3 regions of the Serratia sp. OS31 genome follow, and region 1 is predicted to be linked to each of the others. Evidence: riboswitches for the same ligand, from Rfam matches in the RefSeq annotation. Region 1 holds a riboswitch; each other region holds the start of a gene.
The links. Region 1 has a riboswitch for thiamine pyrophosphate ahead of H5P17_RS10915 (TenA family protein). Riboswitches for the same ligand answer to the same signal wherever they lie in the genome.

Region 1 (5,537 bases):
ACAAGCGCCCTTCTTCGACAAATTTGGCGGGTGAAATGCCGGTTTCGCGCGTGAACACACGCGTAAAGTTGCGCGGACTCATGGCAACCCGCTCGGCCAGTTTCTCAACGGAAAGATCCTCGGCCAGATTCTCCAGGATCCAGCTCTGCAGATCGCGGATAGGCCCCGGTGTTTTGGCCTGATTCAGTGGATAACGGCTGAACTGCGCCTGCCCGCCAGGCCGGCGCAAAAACATCACCAGATCCTGCGCCACTTCGCGGGCCTGCACGAAACCGTAATCGTCCTCCACCAGCGCCAGAGTGAGATCAAACCCGGAGCTGACGCCGCCAGAGGTCCAAACGGCACCATCCTGCACATAGATCGGCCCATTTTCGACCTTCACTTTGGGGAAGCGGGCCTGCAAGGTTTCCAGCAGCCGCCAATGGGTGGTCGCCCGGCGGCCGTCCAGCAAACCGGCCTCGGCCAACAGCATCGCGCCACCGCAAACGGACGCCACGCGCCGCGCCTTGGGGGCCGCACGGCGGAGCCAATCCACCACAAAGGCGCTCTCATCCTCGGTCGCACCTTTGCCGGTAACGATGATGGTATCGCGTTCCACCTCAGGGTCGAGATCCGCCAGGCGATGATCGGCCAATAAATTCAAGCCGGATGAGCCATGCACCACCCGGTGGGCTTGCGTGGTCACTATCGCCATCTGGTAGAGCGGCGCGTCATCGGGCCGCAAGCGGTTGGCCTGCATCAGGATGTCGGCGATCCCCGCCGATTCGAACAGCATGCCCCCTTCGGGGACGATAATCAGAAATGTATGCATGTCCTTAAAATACAAAACCGACAAGATAAGTCAATAACGCTTCCCGGTTTGAGAAGCGTTTCCCTCATCAGCGCCAGCCCAGCGCCGGCGCGACATGAGTCAGGATCGACTCAATCACGTGGGCGTTGTAGTCGACGCCCAGCTGGTTGGGCACGGTCAGCAGCAAGGTATCGGCTTCGGCGATCGCTTCGTCCTGCGCCAGCTGCTTGATCAACAACTCCGGCTCGGCAGCATAGCTACGGCCGAATACCGCACGAGTCTGCTGATCGATATACCCCACCTGATCGCTGTCCTGACCGCTGTTGCCGAAATAGCTGCGATCCTGCTGGTTCATCAGCGCAAAGATGCTGCGGCTGACCGACACCCGTGGTTCACGCACATGGCCCGCGTCCTTCCAGGCGGCGCGATAGGCGCGGATCTGCTTGGCCTGCTGCACGTGGAAAGGTTCGCCGGTTTCATCGTTTTTCAGCGTCGAACTTTGCAGATTCATGCCCAGCTTCGCCGCCCAAACCGCCGTGGCGTCCGAGCTGGCGCCCCACCAGATGCGATCGCGCAGCCCGGCGGAGAAAGGCTCGACCCGCAGCAGGCCCGGTGGATTCGGGAACATCGGTTGCGGGTTAGGTTCGGCGAAGCCTTCACCACGCAGCGCTTCCAACAAAACGTCGGTATGACGGCGCGCCATATCGGCTTCGGTCTCGCCTTCGGCAGGCGTATAGCCAAAATAACGCCAGCCATCAATCACCTGTTCGGGAGAACCGCGACTGATGCCCAGTTGCAAGCGCCCGCCGGAAATCAGGTCGGCGGCGCAGGCATCTTCGACCATATAAAGCGGATTTTCATAACGCATGTCGATCACGCCGGTGCCGATCTCGATACGTCGGGTTTTGGCGCCGATGGCCGCCAACAGCGGGAATGGCGAGGCAAGCTGGCGGGCAAAGTGGTGCACGCGAAAATAAGCCCCATCCGCCCCCAGTTCTTCTGCCGCCACGGCAAGATCAATGGATTGCAGCAGCGCATCGGCCGCCGAACGGGTGCCCGACTGCGACGAAGGCGTCCAGTGGCCGAAAGAAAGGAATCCGATTTTCTTCATGGGGGTGATCCTTAGATTCATTAATGACCGGATTACAGTGACAAAAATGCCCCCCTCCAGGCCAGAAATATCGTGGCCGATCGCACTAAACGGATCCTTTTTCCCTGCGGCCAAGCATCGCCTGAGCATTGTAATCAAAAAGTAAATATCGTATAACAGGCTCCTCCGAGGGGTGTCCTGTTACGGGCTGAGATGGCGCAAGCCGAACCCTTTGAACCTGATCTGGGTCATGCCAGCGAAGGGACGGTCGGCAATCCCCTCACGGCGGTTGCCTGTTCATACCTCACCTCAGCACGCCCGGATCTCCACTCACTTTTGGAGGTCCCATGTTTACTCCCTTATTCGAAAACGGTCTTTACGGAAAGCTGCGCCAACAGGCCGGCGGCCACTGGCAGGACTATGTGGCACATCCCTTTATCCAGCAACTGGCCGCCGGTACGCTGCCGGAACCCGCGTTTCGCCGCTACCTGACGCAGGATTATCTGTTCCTGATCCACTTTGCCCGAGCCTATGCCCTGCTGGTCAGCAAACTGCGCACCCTGCCGGAAATGCGCGCTGCCACCGCTTCGCTCAATGCCATTGTCGCCGAACTGCCCCTGCACCTGGCCTATTGCGCCGACTGGGGGCTGAGCGAACCGCAGATAGCCGCCGAACCCGAAGCGCCGGAAACCCTGAACTACACCCGCTACGTACTCGATATCGGCCACGCCGGGGACGCTCTGGATCTGCTGGTAGCCTTAATGCCCTGCGTCGCTGGCTATGCCGAAATCGGCCTGCGTCTGCTCAACGATCCCAACACGGTGATGGAAGGCAATCCCTATTCCTCGTGGATCCGCAACTATGGTGATCCCGCGTATCTGAGCGGCGTACAAGCCTCCCTCGACCTGCTGGAAAACGTTGGCCTCCAGCGGGGTGCCCCAAGCCGTCTGAACGAACTGTCGGCGATTTTCACCACCGCCACCCGCCTGGAATCCGCCTTCTGGCAGATGGGGTTGAATGCCCAATGAGCCTCGGCGACACGCAGCACGGCAACGCCCGGCCCGGTATTCAGGTACGGGATCTGACCCTGCGCTTTGGTCAGCAGGTGATTTTCGATGGTCTGAAGTTCGATATCGCCGGCGGCAGCTTCGTTGCCCTGCTCGGCGCCAGCGGCGCGGGGAAAACCAGCCTGCTGAAGATCATCGCCGGACTGGCGAAACCCACTTCCGGTACGGTTATCGGCAGCGATGGCCTGCCGATCGCCGGGCGTATCGCCTATATGGGGCAAAAGGATCTGCTCTATCCCTGGCTGACAATTGACGAGAATATTAGCCTCGGCGCGCGGCTGCGCGGCGAAAAGGTCGACCGCGCCTGGGCGGAGCATTTGCTGGAACGCGTGGGGCTGAGCGGCTATGGCCGCAGCTTGCCCGCCGCGCTGTCCGGCGGCATGCGTCAACGTGCCGCTATTGCCCGCACCCTGTATGAACGTCAGCCGATTGTGTTGATGGACGAACCCTTCTCGGCGCTGGATACCATTACCCGCGCCATGATCCAGCAGTTGGCCGCCGAACTGCTGGCGCAGCATACCGTGCTGCTGATCACTCACGACCCCATGGAGGCCTGCCGCCTCAGCCACCGCCTGCTGGTGCTGTCCCGTTATCCGGCGGGGCTGGACGACAGCCATGTTATCGAGGGCTTACCGCCACGAGCGCCGGACAATCCTCAGTTGTTGAAAAGCCAGAGCGAGTTGCTGCTGCAACTCGTGAGGGCCGCCGGATGAAAACCCTGCCTGAAAGCCGTCTGTCGCGGATGCGTCGCAGCCTGACGGTGTTCGTCGGCCTGTTGCTGCTCTGGGGGCTGGTCACGCTGGGCGATATCCCTGCCTTCCTGTTGCCCTCCCCCTCGGCGGTGGCACAGGCGCTGTGGGACAACCGTGCTTACCTCGCTTATCACACGCTGATCACCGCCTCGGAGATCGCCTGCGGTTTGCTGGCCGGGGTTTTGCTCGGTGCCTCGCTGGCGCTGTGCATGATCTTTTCGCCGCGCTTGCAGCGCTGGTTAATGCCCTTGGTGCTGACCAGCCAGGCGATACCGGTGTTTGCTCTGGCGCCGCTGTTGGTGCTGTGGTTCGGCTTCGGCATGAGCGCCAAAGTGGTGATGGCGGTGCTGGTGATTTTCTTCCCGGTCACGTCCGCCTTCTTCGATGGGCTGCGCCGGGTCAATAACGATTATCTCGATCTGGCCCGCACCCTGCGAGCTTCTCCCTGGGCCCAACTGCGCCACGTGCGGCTGATGGCTGCGCTACCGGCCTTCGGTTCCGGGCTGCGGATGGCCGCCGCCGTCGCCCCTATCGGCGCCATCATCGGCGAATGGGTTGGCTCGGCGGAAGGGCTGGGTTACGTAATGCTTAACGCCAACGCGCGCATGCAGACCGACATCTGCTTTGCCGCGCTGTTTATATTGGTGCTGATGACCGTCTTGCTGTGGGTGACGGTGGACGCGCTGCTGCTGCGCCTGATCGACTGGGCGCCGGAAAATGACTGATCGCCTTTCAACGACAAAGGGAATATCCATGCTTAAGAAAACCGTCGGCGCGCTGCTGCTCAGCGCCGCTTTGACCGGCCAGGCCGCCGCCGCTGAAAAACTGACGCTGGTGCTCGACTGGTATATCAACCCCGACCACGCGCCCATCATGGTGGCCGAGCAGATCGGGGCCTTCAAGGCCGAAGGGCTGGACGTCAAGATTGTGCCTCCTTCCGATCCGGCTCTGCCGCCGCGTCTGGTAGCAGCAAAACAGGCCGATTTGGCCATCACCTACCAGCCGCAGCTGCACTTTTTTGCCGATCAGGGCCTGCCGCTGGTACGCGTAGGCACCCTGATCAACTCGCCGCTCAATACCGTGATTACGCTGGATAAAAGCATCACCACGCCGGCAGGTCTGAAGGGCAAAAAAATCGGTTATTCCGTCAGCGGGATCGAACAGGCTACGCTGGCAACCATGCTTGAACATGAAAAGCTCACCCCCAGGGACACCCAACTGATCAACGTTAACTTTCAGCTGACCAGCGCCCTGCTGGCTGGCCAGGTCGATGCGGTGATCGGCGGATATCGCAATATTGAAGCGCTGGAGCTGAAACTGCAGGGCAAAGATCCGGTGGTGTTTAACGTGGAAGACTACGGCGTGCCGACCTACGACGAGCTGATTATCGTCGCCAACCGCGACGCGCTGGCCGAGCCGAAAATCAAAAAATTCCTCGTGGCGCTGAAAAAAGGCAGCGACTACCTGCACGCCCACCCACAGGAAAGCTGGCTGGCGTTCGCCAAAGCCCATCCGGAACTCAATACCGAGCTGAACAAACAGGCCTGGCAAGCCAGCCTGCCGTTGTTCGCAACCGATCCGGCCAGGCTGGACAAGGCCCGCTACCAGGCTTACGAACAGTTCCTGTTCGACAACAAGCTGATCAAGAAAATCACCCCGGTGGAACAGTACGCGGTGGAGCTGCATTAAACGTTGTTCGCTTTATCGGGGGCGCAGTATGCAGCGCCCCTGCCATTCCCCCCTCAGGCAGAAGGCGCGACGGTAACATCCCCCTGACCGCTGCGTTGCAAAGCCTGCAGCACCAGGCCACTTGCCTTGCACCGCTCCACAAAATCACG
Region 2 (5,537 bases), on a different contig from region 1:
GGGGGCAATAGCCCCGGGTGACAAGCTTCCCTCGGAGCGAGAACTGGGAGAATTGCTGAACATCAAGCGCATGACGTTACGTCAGGCGCTGTTGTTCCTGGAAAGCGAGTCGAGGATCTTCCGCAAGGATCGTCGGGGTTGGTTTGCGGCATTGCCGCGTTTTAACTACAACCCCAATTCCTCCACCAGTTTCAAACAGGCGGCTATCGAGCAGGGTCGTTGTCCCTCCTGGGGTTATATGACCAAAGAGTGCGTATTGGCAGCTCCGGAGTTTATCAAAGAGTTATTACAGGTCGACGCGGGGAGCGAGATCTACAAGATCTCTGGCTGGGGGGCGCTGGACAATCACATCGTGTTTTATCACGAAACCTTTATCAGTCCGCGAGTGGCGCCCGGCTTTATCGAACGCCTGGGGGAGAACTCATTTGCCGAGGTCTGGGAACAGGCTTATGACACTGCCACACGAACCCGCCACTTGGCCTTTAAACCGACTCGATTATCCGGTGAGGCCTGCAAGATGATGGGCGGAAACGCCAGCACGCCTGCGATTTTGGTCGAAAAGCATCGTGCCGATGCCGAACGCCGGATCGTGCAGGTGGATATCGAACACTGGCGCTTCGAGTCGGTAGATTTCTTTATTAACTTATAGGTGAATATCATGGATCGCTTAACGGCGGAGAAAGTCCTTCTACGGGCGCAGAGCTTGCCCCTTTACCTGCATGCGTACGCCTTTCACCTCAATATGCGTATGGAGAAGATCCTGCCCGAGGATTTGCTGAGCATCGCCCATCAGCAGCGGTTGCGAGGGGTTAAGGTACATGTGCTGGATGGGGAAAGTCAGGCGCTTTGTCATGCTGATGATGCCCGATTGCGCCGGTTTGGCGAACAGGCTCGTCGCTATGGATTGGATATTCATATCGAAACCAGCGCCTCCGACTCGCAAACTATCGATCAGGCGGTGAATATCGCGCTGAAATGCGGGGCCAGTTCGGTGCGTTTTTATCCGCGTTATCAGGGAGCATTGCAGGAAGTGCTGGCGCGTATCGGTGCGGATATTCAGTACATTAAGCAACGTTATCAGCACAGTGGCCTGAGCTTTACTTTGGAACAGCACGAAGATCTCAAGAGCCATGAATTGGTCGGCCTGGTCCGGGCGGCAGATTTCCCTCAACTTTCCCTGCTGTTTGATTTCGCCAACATGATTAACGCCAATGAAGAGCCGCTGCCGGCACTGGCGGCAATGAGTGGGGAAATCACTCAGGTGCACATCAAGGACGCAATTATTGTGCGAGAGAACAAGGGCATGGGGCATCGTGCCTGTATTTCCGGACAGGGAGATTTGCCATTTAGAGAACTGTTATTGGGGCTGATCTGTCTGGGTGAAGAGCAACCGCAGGTCACCGCCTATGGGTTGGAAGAGGAGGTGGATTATTACGCACCGCCGTTTCGTTTCAGCGACGAAGGGGATAATCCTCCCATTCCATGGCGAGAAATGAGTGAAACAGCGTTACCGGCACAGGGATTGGAAGAGCGATTAAAGAAAGAATCCCAGGATGCTTTAAATCAAATTCACTACGTTCGCGCCATTATCGAAAGTTTAATGCAACAAGCCCGGGAACTGTTAACCCCGGCATAATATAAAAATAAACCTATAAAAAACACATTCTCGTTGATGTGGATGCACGCTCGCCTCGTCAACGGGGAAACAACACCGCTTATTAATTATCGGCTGTGAGGGGACTATGTTAACTAAAAAAAGATGGGCATTATTTAGCTTGTTGGTTTTATGTGGAGGGACAATCTATAAATTGCCTTCTCTTAAAGATGCTTTTTATGTTCCGATGCAACAGTATTTTCACTTGAGTAACGGTGAAATAGGCAATGCCATGTCGGTTAACTCGATTGTGACGACCATTGGCTTCTTCTTATCAATCTATTTTTCCGATCGCCTGCCGCGACGTTTTACCATGTCGTTTTCGCTGATTGCTACTGGCCTGCTCGGCATCTATCTTTCCAGCATGCCGGGGTACTGGGGCATACTGTTTGTCTGGGCGCTGTTCGGCGTAACCTGCGACATGCTGAATTGGCCGGTGCTGCTCAAGTCGGTGAGTATGCTGGGGGATAATACTCAGCAGGGGCGGTTGTTCGGCTTTTTTGAAACCGGGCGCGGGGTTGTCGATACGGTGGTGGCCTTTTCTGCGCTGGCGCTGTTTACCGCTTTTGGCAGTGGCTACCTGGGGTTTAAGGCCGGCATATTGTTTTATTCGGCCATCGCCATCAGCGTAGGGATTATTATTCTGTTGGTGATGAAAGAAAGCCCAGAGGAAAAATTACCCGCGAAAGAAGAAGCCCCCGTCAATAAAAAACCGGGCATGGGCAGCGTATTAAAAAACAAAACGGTATGGCTGATTGCCTTCAGCGTTTTCTGTGTTTACGCAGTGTATTGCGGATTGACGTTCTTTATTCCTTTCCTTAGCCATGTCTATGCGCTGCCGATTGCACTGGTGGGCGCTTACGGGATCATTAATCAGTACTGCCTAAAAATGGTTGGGGGGCCGATCGGTGGTCTTATTGCCGATAAAGTATTAAAGTCTCCCAGCAAATATTTATTTTATACCTTCATTATTAGCGCCATTGCGCTGGCGTTATTAATCCTGTTACCGCATGAGCAAATGCCGGTTTACTTGGGCATGGCCTGTACGCTGGGATTTGGTGCGGTGGTCTTTACCCAACGGGCGGTGTTCTTTGCCCCCATCGGTGAAGCCGGCATTGACGAAGAACATACCGGTGCGGCTATGGCACTGGGCAGCTTTATCGGTTATGCCCCGGCGATGTTCTGTTTTAGCCTGTACGGCCATATTCTCGACGCTTTCCCTGGGCTGACCGGCTACAAGATCGTCTTCGGGCTGATGGGCGCGTTTGCCTGTGCCGGGATCATAGTGTCGGGGCTGTTGGTCAGAAATATCCGCGCACGCGCAAAACTGACCCCGGCAGCCTCTGTCGCCTGAGCCGGGGGCATTAATGGACGGGCACGGTTAGCGCCGTGCCCTTACTTGGCCGGAGAATACAGCAGATAATATTCTTCACCGCCGTCATTGCCGGTGGTGATGGTTCGCCAGCCGTGCTTGTGGTAAAACGCCAGCGCCTTCTCATTCTTCACCAGGCATTTCAGCGAACCGGTGGCGGTGAAGGTCTGTTCCGCGGCTTGTAGCAGTGCGCTGCCAACGCCGAGCGGTGGCAGATGCGGATCAACATACAGGTTGTGAATAAAGTTGTCCTGCCGATAAATCGACACAAACCCCAGCCGTTTTCCCTGATCTACTGCCACCCAGATGTCCTCGCCCAGCGTTGAGCGATCGAAATCTTCCAGCCGGTAATCTTCGGTATCACGCCACGGAAACGCCGCTTTACGCGAAGCCAGATACAGGGTGCGCAGGAAGGGGCGATCGGCCTCTTGGTATTTTCTTATCTGCATGGCACCTCCTTTTTATTTTTTGACACTATAGCGCGATTGACCTCACCGGCGGCAACCCCAATAATGGCCGTCTTGACTCGGGGTGCCCTGCGCGATGCGTGGTGGCTGAGATTTTACCCGTATTACCTGATCTGGATTATGCCAGCGTAGGGAAGTCTCGGTGCCCCAACCGGTACCCGCCTTCTTGAACGCCGGTTGGGAGGAATATGCTCGCTCGACCTGATGTTTTACCCGGTGCTCGCGCCGCGGCCTGTTTGACTCAATTTAAACGCCAATCGCCCCTGATCCATTGCCTGACCAACGAAGTGGTGCAGGAACTGACGGCTAACGTCCTGTTGGCGCTCGGCGCTTCGCCGGCGATGGTGGTGGAACCGACCGAAGCGGCGCAGTTCAGCCGACTGGCGGATGCGTTGCTGATCAACATCGGCACCCTCAATGCATCACGCGCCGAATCCATGCTGGCCGCGGTGGAAGCCGCCAACCTGGCACAAACTCCCTGGACGCTGGATCCGGTAGCGGTCGGCGGGTTGGTCTATCGCACTGCCTTTGCCCATCGTCTGCTGGGCGAGAGGCCGGCGGCGATCCGCGGCAACGCTTCTGAAATCATGGCGCTGAGCGGTCTGCAGGCTAACGGACGTGGCGTCGACAGCGCAGACGACTCGCTGGCGGCATTGCCGGCGGCGCGTGAATTGGCGCTAAACAGCGGGGCCGTGGTAGCGGTAACCGGCGTTGTCGATTACATCACCGACGGTCAGCATGACTGGGCGGTCCCAGGCGGCGATGTACTGATGACGCGCGTGGTCGGTACCGGCTGCGCACTTTCGGCGGTGGTGGCGGCATTCTGCAGCCTGCCGGGCGATCGGCTGGATAACGTGGCAACCGCCTGCCGGGTGATGTCGCTTTGCGGTGAACGGGCCACGCGCCGTGCCGCCGGACCGGGCAGTTTCACCCCGGCATTCCTTGACGCCCTTTACCAGCTGCGTCCGGAGGAACTGCAATGAAACGGATTAACGCACTGACTATTGCCGGGACCGATCCGAGCGGCGGCGCCGGCATTCAGGCCGATCTAAAAGCTTTTTCTGCGTTGGGGGCCTATGGCGCCTCGGTGATTACCGCGCTGGTGGCGCAAAACACCCGTGGCGTGCAGTCGGTCTACAACATAGATCCGGCCTTTGTCGCCGCTCAGCTGGATTCCGTCTTCAGCGACCTGCGCATCGACAGCACCAAGATTGGCATGTTGGCTAATGCCGATATCGTGCAAGCGGTGGCGGAGCGTTTGCGCCATTACCGGCCGTCGTTTGTGGTGCTGGATACCGTAATGCTGGCGAAAAGCGGCGATCCTCTGCTGGCGCCGGAAGCGGTGGACTCGATCCGTCGCGAGCTGTTGCCGTTGGTGTCGATCATCACGCCGAACTTGCCTGAGGCGGCGGCGCTGCTGGCATGCGCCCCGGCAGAAAATGAGCTTCAGATGCGCGAGCAGGGTCGGGCGCTTTTGGCGATGGGGTGTCAGGCGGTGTTGATGAAAGGGGGCCACCTTAGCGAAAGCGAAAGTCCGGATTGGTTGTTTACGGCCGAGCAGGAGCAGCGGTTTACCGCACCGCGCGTGGCAACGCGACATACTCATGGCACCGGCTGTACGCTGTCTGCCGCCCTGGCGGCGCTGCGGCCGCGTCACAACGACTGGGCCGGGACGGTCGCTGCCGCCAAGGACTATTTGCAACAGGCACTGCTGCAGGCCGATACGCTGGAAGTGGGGCACGGCATCGGGCCGGTACATCATTTTCATGCCTGGTGGTGAGTCAACTTTTTGCTACCCTTGTGGTCTGACTAGTTCTAGACCCGGCTTGGGCCGGGTACAACCGATTTTTCTAGGGAGAAGGCCATGACAGGACAAAACGCACTTCGCGGCGCCATCTTCGGCGCGTTACTCAGCTTCAGCGTGGGCGGTTTCGCTCAGCAGATCGTCACTACCTCTGACGTGATCCAGCAGCCGGGTTACCAGACCAGCTGGCAGAATATGGTGAAAGGCCAGGCTCGCCTGCCGGGTTGGGCGCGCAAGGGG
Region 3 (5,537 bases), on a different contig from region 1:
CATGCCGAGCTGGGCTGACAATTGGCGCTGTTCAACCGGAATGTTTTCCAGCGCCTGCAGCAACAGACGTGTCGCCAACGGCAGGTTGAAAAACATGTGCGCCAGCAGGATGCCCTGCAGACCATAAGGCGTGAAACTGTAGTTAATGCCCAGCCAGCCACACAGCATTGCCAACCAGCCCTGGCGGCCATAGACGCTGAGCAGGCCGAACACCGCCACCAGTACCGGCAGCACCAGCGTCATGGCGCAGAGCCGCAGCAGTAACTGACGGCCGGGGAAACGGCGGCGATAGAGCGCCCGAGCCAACAGAATCGCGGGCAGCACCGAGATCAGCGCGGACAGCAGGGCTTGCCAAAACGTAAAGCGCACCACGTGCCACAGGTAGCTGTCTTGCCATAAACCACGCCAGTCGCTGTCCGGGGCGTGCCGCCACAGCGACCCCATCGCCAGCACGGCGATGGTCAGGATCAGGCCGGCGGCCAGCAGCCCCGGCCAGAGCCACTGCGGGATCAGTGGCTGACGGCGGTTTGCCATGCCCGGATCCAGTTGCTGCGTTGTTTGGCCACTTCTTCTGCGCTGTATTGCAAGGCGGTCTGCGGCACGGTCATTTGGTCAAATCCGGCCGGCAGTGAGGTCTTGATCACCGGGTACATCCAGTTGCCGGTAGGAATGGCATTTTGGAACGCCGGGGATACCATAAATTGCATAAAGCGTTCCGCCAACTCAGGCTGCTTGCCGGCCTTGAGTTTGCCCGCCACTTCCACCTGCAGATAATGGCCTTCACTGAAGTTGGCCGCGGCGTAACCGTCTTTTTTTTCTTCAATCAGATGGTAAGCCGGGGAGGTGGTGTAGCTGAGCACCAAATCGCCTTCGCCTTTCAGGAACAGGCCATAGGCTTCGCTCCAGCCCTTGGTCACGGTGACGGTCTTCTTCGCCAGCTTCTGCCAGGCCGCCGGTGCCTGATCGCCATACACTTTCTGCATCCACAGCAGCAGACCCAAACCTGGGGTACTGGTACGCGGATCCTCGTAGATCACTTTCCAGTTCTGGCTGCTGTCGACCAGCTCATGCAGGCTTTTGGGCGGGTTCTTCAGCTTTTCTTTGTTATAAACGAAGGCAAAGTAGCCGTAGTCATAAGGCACGAAGGTTTGGTCTTGCCAGCCGCCCGGGACGCTCAATTTGCTGCTGTCGACGTCGCTTGGCGCGAATAACCCGGTTTGTTGCGCAGCCTGCAGCAGGTTGTTGTCCAGCCCCAGCACCACGTCGGCGGCGCTGTTTTTGCCCTCCATGCGCAGGCGGTTAAGCAGTGAGACACCGTCTTCCAACGCGACAAATTTCAGCTCGCAATCGCACTGGGCCTCAAAGGCCTTTTTAACCGCCGGGCCAGGGCCCCAGTCAGCGGCGAAGGAATCGTAGGTGTAGACCGTCAGCGTGGGCTTGGCGAACACCGATGCGGCGCACAGCAACAGTAACAAGGGCAGGCTTTTTTTGACCACTTTGCACTCCTGAAAATTTAGGGGGGCAAGGGTATCTGAGGGGGCAAGCGGCTGATGCCGGATCGCTGGGCTCAAATCCCTCCGCCGGTATTGACCGGATCAGGTTCGACGGGTTTGTTCTCAGCAAAACCGGCCGCTGGCGTTTTGCACCCCGTTGAGACGGCGCCATTGTAAAGACTAACGGGCGCCGGTGAAAGGTGCTTATGCTTCCGGGGGGGCAAACCAGGCAGATTTGAAATCAAACCAACCCAGAGTGTTCATTCGTACGCCGCGCATGCTGCGCTGGCCATGCAGTTGCAGCCAGTGGTGGAACAGGGGATGCAATTGATGGCCGCTGACCAGACGTTGGCAAAAATCCGCCAGCGGCAGCGCATTGGCGCGCCACAGCGCCGCATCTTCGGACAAGTCCTCACTCATGCAGTGCTGCATCAGCGGCAGTTCATACAGGGTGGCGAACAGTGAAAACTCCAGTGGCAGGTAAAAGTTGGCGCTGCCGAGCCACAGGTCGGTGCTCGCGTCGCCTTTATGCCAGGTAGCGTAATCGACAATCTGAATATTCAGCTTGATGCCGTGCTGCGCGAGCAAGGGTTCGATGGCCTGCTGAATGGCGTGAAACTCTGAGTGTTCGCTGTAGTAGGTCAGGGTCAGCTCGGTCAAACCGGCCGGTTTGGGCTGCAAAGCCAGCGCGCGATTGTGGTGCCAGCGCGGCAGAATGCCGTAGGCCGGTGACCAATAGCGTTGATAAACAGGGCCGGCATTGCTCAGGAGCGAAATGGGATTGATCAGTTCACACAACCAGCTGCGCATGATCGGATCGGCGGCCAGCGGTGAGCGCTGATCGAACAGCAGAAAATAGCAGCCTTCTTCCAGCCGGCTTTCCAGCTCGTTTTTCCCGGTATCGTCCGCCTGTAGCTGTACGCCGGAGTGCACCAGTTCTTCGGTCACCTCTGGCAGCACCCAGATATTGACCTCGTCGATCAGCGCGCGATAGCCAAAGTAATCGTCAAAGGCGTGAATTTTCATCTGGCTGCGGTGATTGCGCACCACGCTGTAGGGGCCGGTCCCTACCGGATGGCGCGAGAATTCCGGCAGGCTCTGCCACTCGCGCGGCAATATCATGGCGTGAACGCTGCCCAGCAGCCACGGCAGCCAGTAATCGGGCGCGTGCAAATGCACGTCAATCACGTAAGGCGTCGGCGAAGTCACGCGTTCGATATGGGAGAACAGCGGTTGTGGCATCAACCGGCTGAGCGAACGGATGACATCCTCCATTTCCAGCTCGCGCCCATGGTGAAAATGAATGGCCGGGCGTAGATAAAATCGCCAATGCAACGGCGTTAAAGCTTGCCAATGATGAGAAAGGTCGGATTCAAGTTCCCCGTTTTCCTCGTTTATCCGCGTCAGGCCGCTGAAAATCTGTCGGGCCAAATGGGTTTCCGAGCGCCGCAACGCCGAACCCGGCAACAGATTGTACAGTTGGCGGTAATAGAGCACGCGCAGAATGTGTTTACCCTGACGAAAGCTGCGGCCCAGCTGGGATAGCAGCATCTGTCGCACTACGTTTTTATCGCCGACCAGTTGCACCAGCTGATCGATACGATCCTGCTCCAGCAACTCCTCGGCACGCTGCTGCTGCAGCGCCAGACCGGTATAGTGAAAGGTCAGTTGCGAACGCTTGCCGCGCCCCGACTCTGCCTGCCAGGTCAGCCAGCCCTGCTGTTGCATGGCACCCAGTAACGAACGCACGTGGCGGCGGGAACAGCTGAGCACTTCGGCCAGCTCCTGTAGCGTGGTTTCGGTCGCTTCACCGTGGCAGCGCTGCCACAGGCGAATGAACTGTTGTTGCAATCGGGATGTGGACATAAAAGAGGAAGGTTCCGGCGGTAACCCATCAATTTATCTTTCCCTATATTACGCCGATAATTTTCCTCAATGAAAGGGGGAGGGCGACGGATGAAAGTTTTCTTGTCAAAACAGTTCTATCAGCGCTACTTCAGTGCGATACGTCGGCAGCACGCCGACTGGTTGGGGCTGGTGCCTGAACAGGCGCGGCTGGAGATGTTGGCCCACCTGACCCAATGGGATATCGCGTCAATGACGGACAAGCAATACCGCGAGCACCTCTGAGGCTTCGGTAGCGAAAGTGTTTCTGAGTAATGGTGTTGTTCACCAGCCAGTGGGGTCATACCCACTGGTTTTTTTATTGTGGGCTGTGGGGATATTCTTGCAATTTTTTCCCCTTGGCCTAAGGTTCTGTCTTCCGCATTAAAGCCCAGAGACGACGATATGAAACGACTGCATTGGCTGCCACGCCGCTTTAATCCCGTCTTTGCCGCTTTCCTGCTGATTGCTTTCCTTTCCGGTATTGCCGGCGCGCTATTGGCACCGACCCTGAGCCTGTTTTTAACCACCGAGGTTAAAGTCCGGCCGCTGTGGGTGGGTCTGTTCTATACCGTTAACGCCATTGTCGGTATTGCGGTCAGTTTTCTGCTGGCCAAACGCTCGGACACGCGCGGCGATCGACGCAAACTGATCCTGGTGTGTTGCCTGATGGCGGTCGGCAATTGCCTGCTTTTTGCCTTCAACCGCGACTATTTGACGCTGATCACGGCCGGGGTGCTGCTGTCGGCGATTGCCAACACCGCCATGCCGCAGATTTTTGCACTGGCGCGGGAATATGCCGACAGCTCGGCGCGTGAAGTGGTGATGTTCAGCTCGGTCATGCGTGCGCAGCTGTCGTTGGCCTGGGTCATTGGCCCGCCGCTGTCGTTTACGCTGGCGCTGAATTACGGCTTTACGGTGATGTTCGTCATTGCTGCGGCGACTTTTGCAATCTGTGCATTGCTGGTGTGGTTTACGCTGCCTTCGGTGCCGCGTGTTGTGCCGGTAGAACCTGCCGATACGCTAATCGCAGCGCCTTCGGCACCGATTGTCCCGGTCAGCGCCTGGCGGAATCCGGATGTCAGGCGGCTGTTTATCGCCTCGGTGCTGATGTGGACCTGCAATACCATGTACATCATCGACATGCCGCTGTATATCACCGCCGATCTGGGCCTGCCGGAGAACCTGGCGGGGCTTTTGATGGGCACGGCCGCCGGGCTGGAGATCCCGGCGATGCTGCTGGCCGGTTATTACGTCAAACGCTTCGGCAAACGCAATATGATGCTGTTCGCCGTGGCGGCAGGCATCCTGTTTTATGCCGGGCTGGTGGTGTTTAAATTCAAGCTGGCGCTGATGGTATTGCAGTTGTTCAACGCCATCTTTATCGGCATCATCGCCGGTATCGGCATGCTCTATTTCCAGGACCTGATGCCGGGACGGCCAGGCGCGGCGACAACGCTGTTTACCAACAGTATTTCTACCGGGGTGATCCTGGCCGGGGTGCTGCAGGGCGCACTGGTGGAAAACCTGGGCCATTACGCCGTGTACTGGCTGGCGACACTTTTGGCCGTGGCGGCGTTGTGGATGAGCGTTCGCGTACGAGAAGTGTGAGTTTAAACGGCAGCAACATTGACGCATGTCATTGAGAACATTGCGCCAAGCCCCAAGCTAAACGGATCCGGAGCTTCATCGCTGTGCTCCCGTCCATCTCTTTGTTGAGATGCCGATCCGTTTAGAAAAGTGGGTATGTTATGGATAAACTAACACCGCTCAAACCTGTCCCTTCCCTGTGTGCTGTCGCCGCCGCTCTGCTTATCTGGTTTGTAATCCCGGTTCCCGAAGGGGTTGCGCCCAATGCCTGGCACCTGCTGGCGCTGTTTATCGGCACTATTATCGCCATCATCGGCAAGGCAATGCCGATCGGTGCCGTTTCCATCGTGGCCATTGCGCTGGTGGCCGTAACCGGCGTCACTAACCCCGGCAAACCGGGCGCGGCGCTGAATGATGCGCTCAGCGGGTTCTCCAACCAGTTGATTTGGTTGATCGGTTTTTCGATCATGATCTCGCTTAGCCTGAACAAAACCGGGCTGGGGGCACGCATTGGCTACTACTTTATTTCGTTGTTCGGCAAGAAGACGCTGGGGATCGCCTATGCATTGA

Region 2: linked by a shared signal. The riboswitch ahead of thiM (hydroxyethylthiazole kinase) and the one ahead of H5P17_RS10915 (TenA family protein) in region 1 are both predicted to bind thiamine pyrophosphate.
Region 3: linked by a shared signal. The riboswitch ahead of thiB (thiamine ABC transporter substrate binding subunit) and the one ahead of H5P17_RS10915 (TenA family protein) in region 1 are both predicted to bind thiamine pyrophosphate.

The regions. Positions count from the first base shown of each region.
Region 1 is NZ_JACJFQ010000010.1:54,479-60,015, reverse strand. It holds gene H5P17_RS10925 (GlxA family transcriptional regulator) at 1-811, opposite strand, end outside; gene H5P17_RS10920 (LLM class flavin-dependent oxidoreductase) at 879-1,901, opposite strand; TPP riboswitch at 2,060-2,162, shown strand; gene H5P17_RS10915 (TenA family protein) at 2,228-2,908, shown strand; gene H5P17_RS10910 (ABC transporter ATP-binding protein) at 2,905-3,660, shown strand; gene H5P17_RS10905 (ABC transporter permease) at 3,657-4,424, shown strand; gene H5P17_RS10900 (ABC transporter substrate-binding protein) at 4,453-5,388, shown strand; gene H5P17_RS10895 (ABC transporter substrate-binding protein) at 5,442-5,537, opposite strand, start outside.
Region 2 is NZ_JACJFQ010000019.1:106,272-111,808, forward strand. It holds gene H5P17_RS16580 (GntR family transcriptional regulator) at 1-649, shown strand, start outside; gene H5P17_RS16585 (sugar phosphate isomerase/epimerase) at 659-1,636, shown strand; gene H5P17_RS16590 (MFS transporter) at 1,743-3,008, shown strand; gene H5P17_RS16595 (GNAT family N-acetyltransferase) at 3,050-3,475, opposite strand; TPP riboswitch at 3,544-3,645, shown strand; gene thiM (hydroxyethylthiazole kinase) at 3,682-4,476, shown strand; gene thiD (bifunctional hydroxymethylpyrimidine kinase/phosphomethylpyrimidine kinase) at 4,473-5,273, shown strand; gene H5P17_RS16610 (inhibitor of vertebrate lysozyme family protein) at 5,358-5,537, shown strand, end outside.
Region 3 is NZ_JACJFQ010000001.1:7,034-12,570, reverse strand. It holds gene thiP (thiamine/thiamine pyrophosphate ABC transporter permease ThiP) at 1-534, opposite strand, end outside; gene thiB (thiamine ABC transporter substrate binding subunit) at 510-1,496, opposite strand; TPP riboswitch at 1,555-1,660, opposite strand; gene sgrR (HTH-type transcriptional regulator SgrR) at 1,698-3,359, opposite strand; gene sgrT (glucose uptake inhibitor SgrT) at 3,450-3,623, shown strand; gene H5P17_RS00040 (sugar efflux transporter) at 3,783-4,988, shown strand; gene H5P17_RS00035 (DASS family sodium-coupled anion symporter) at 5,129-5,537, shown strand, end outside.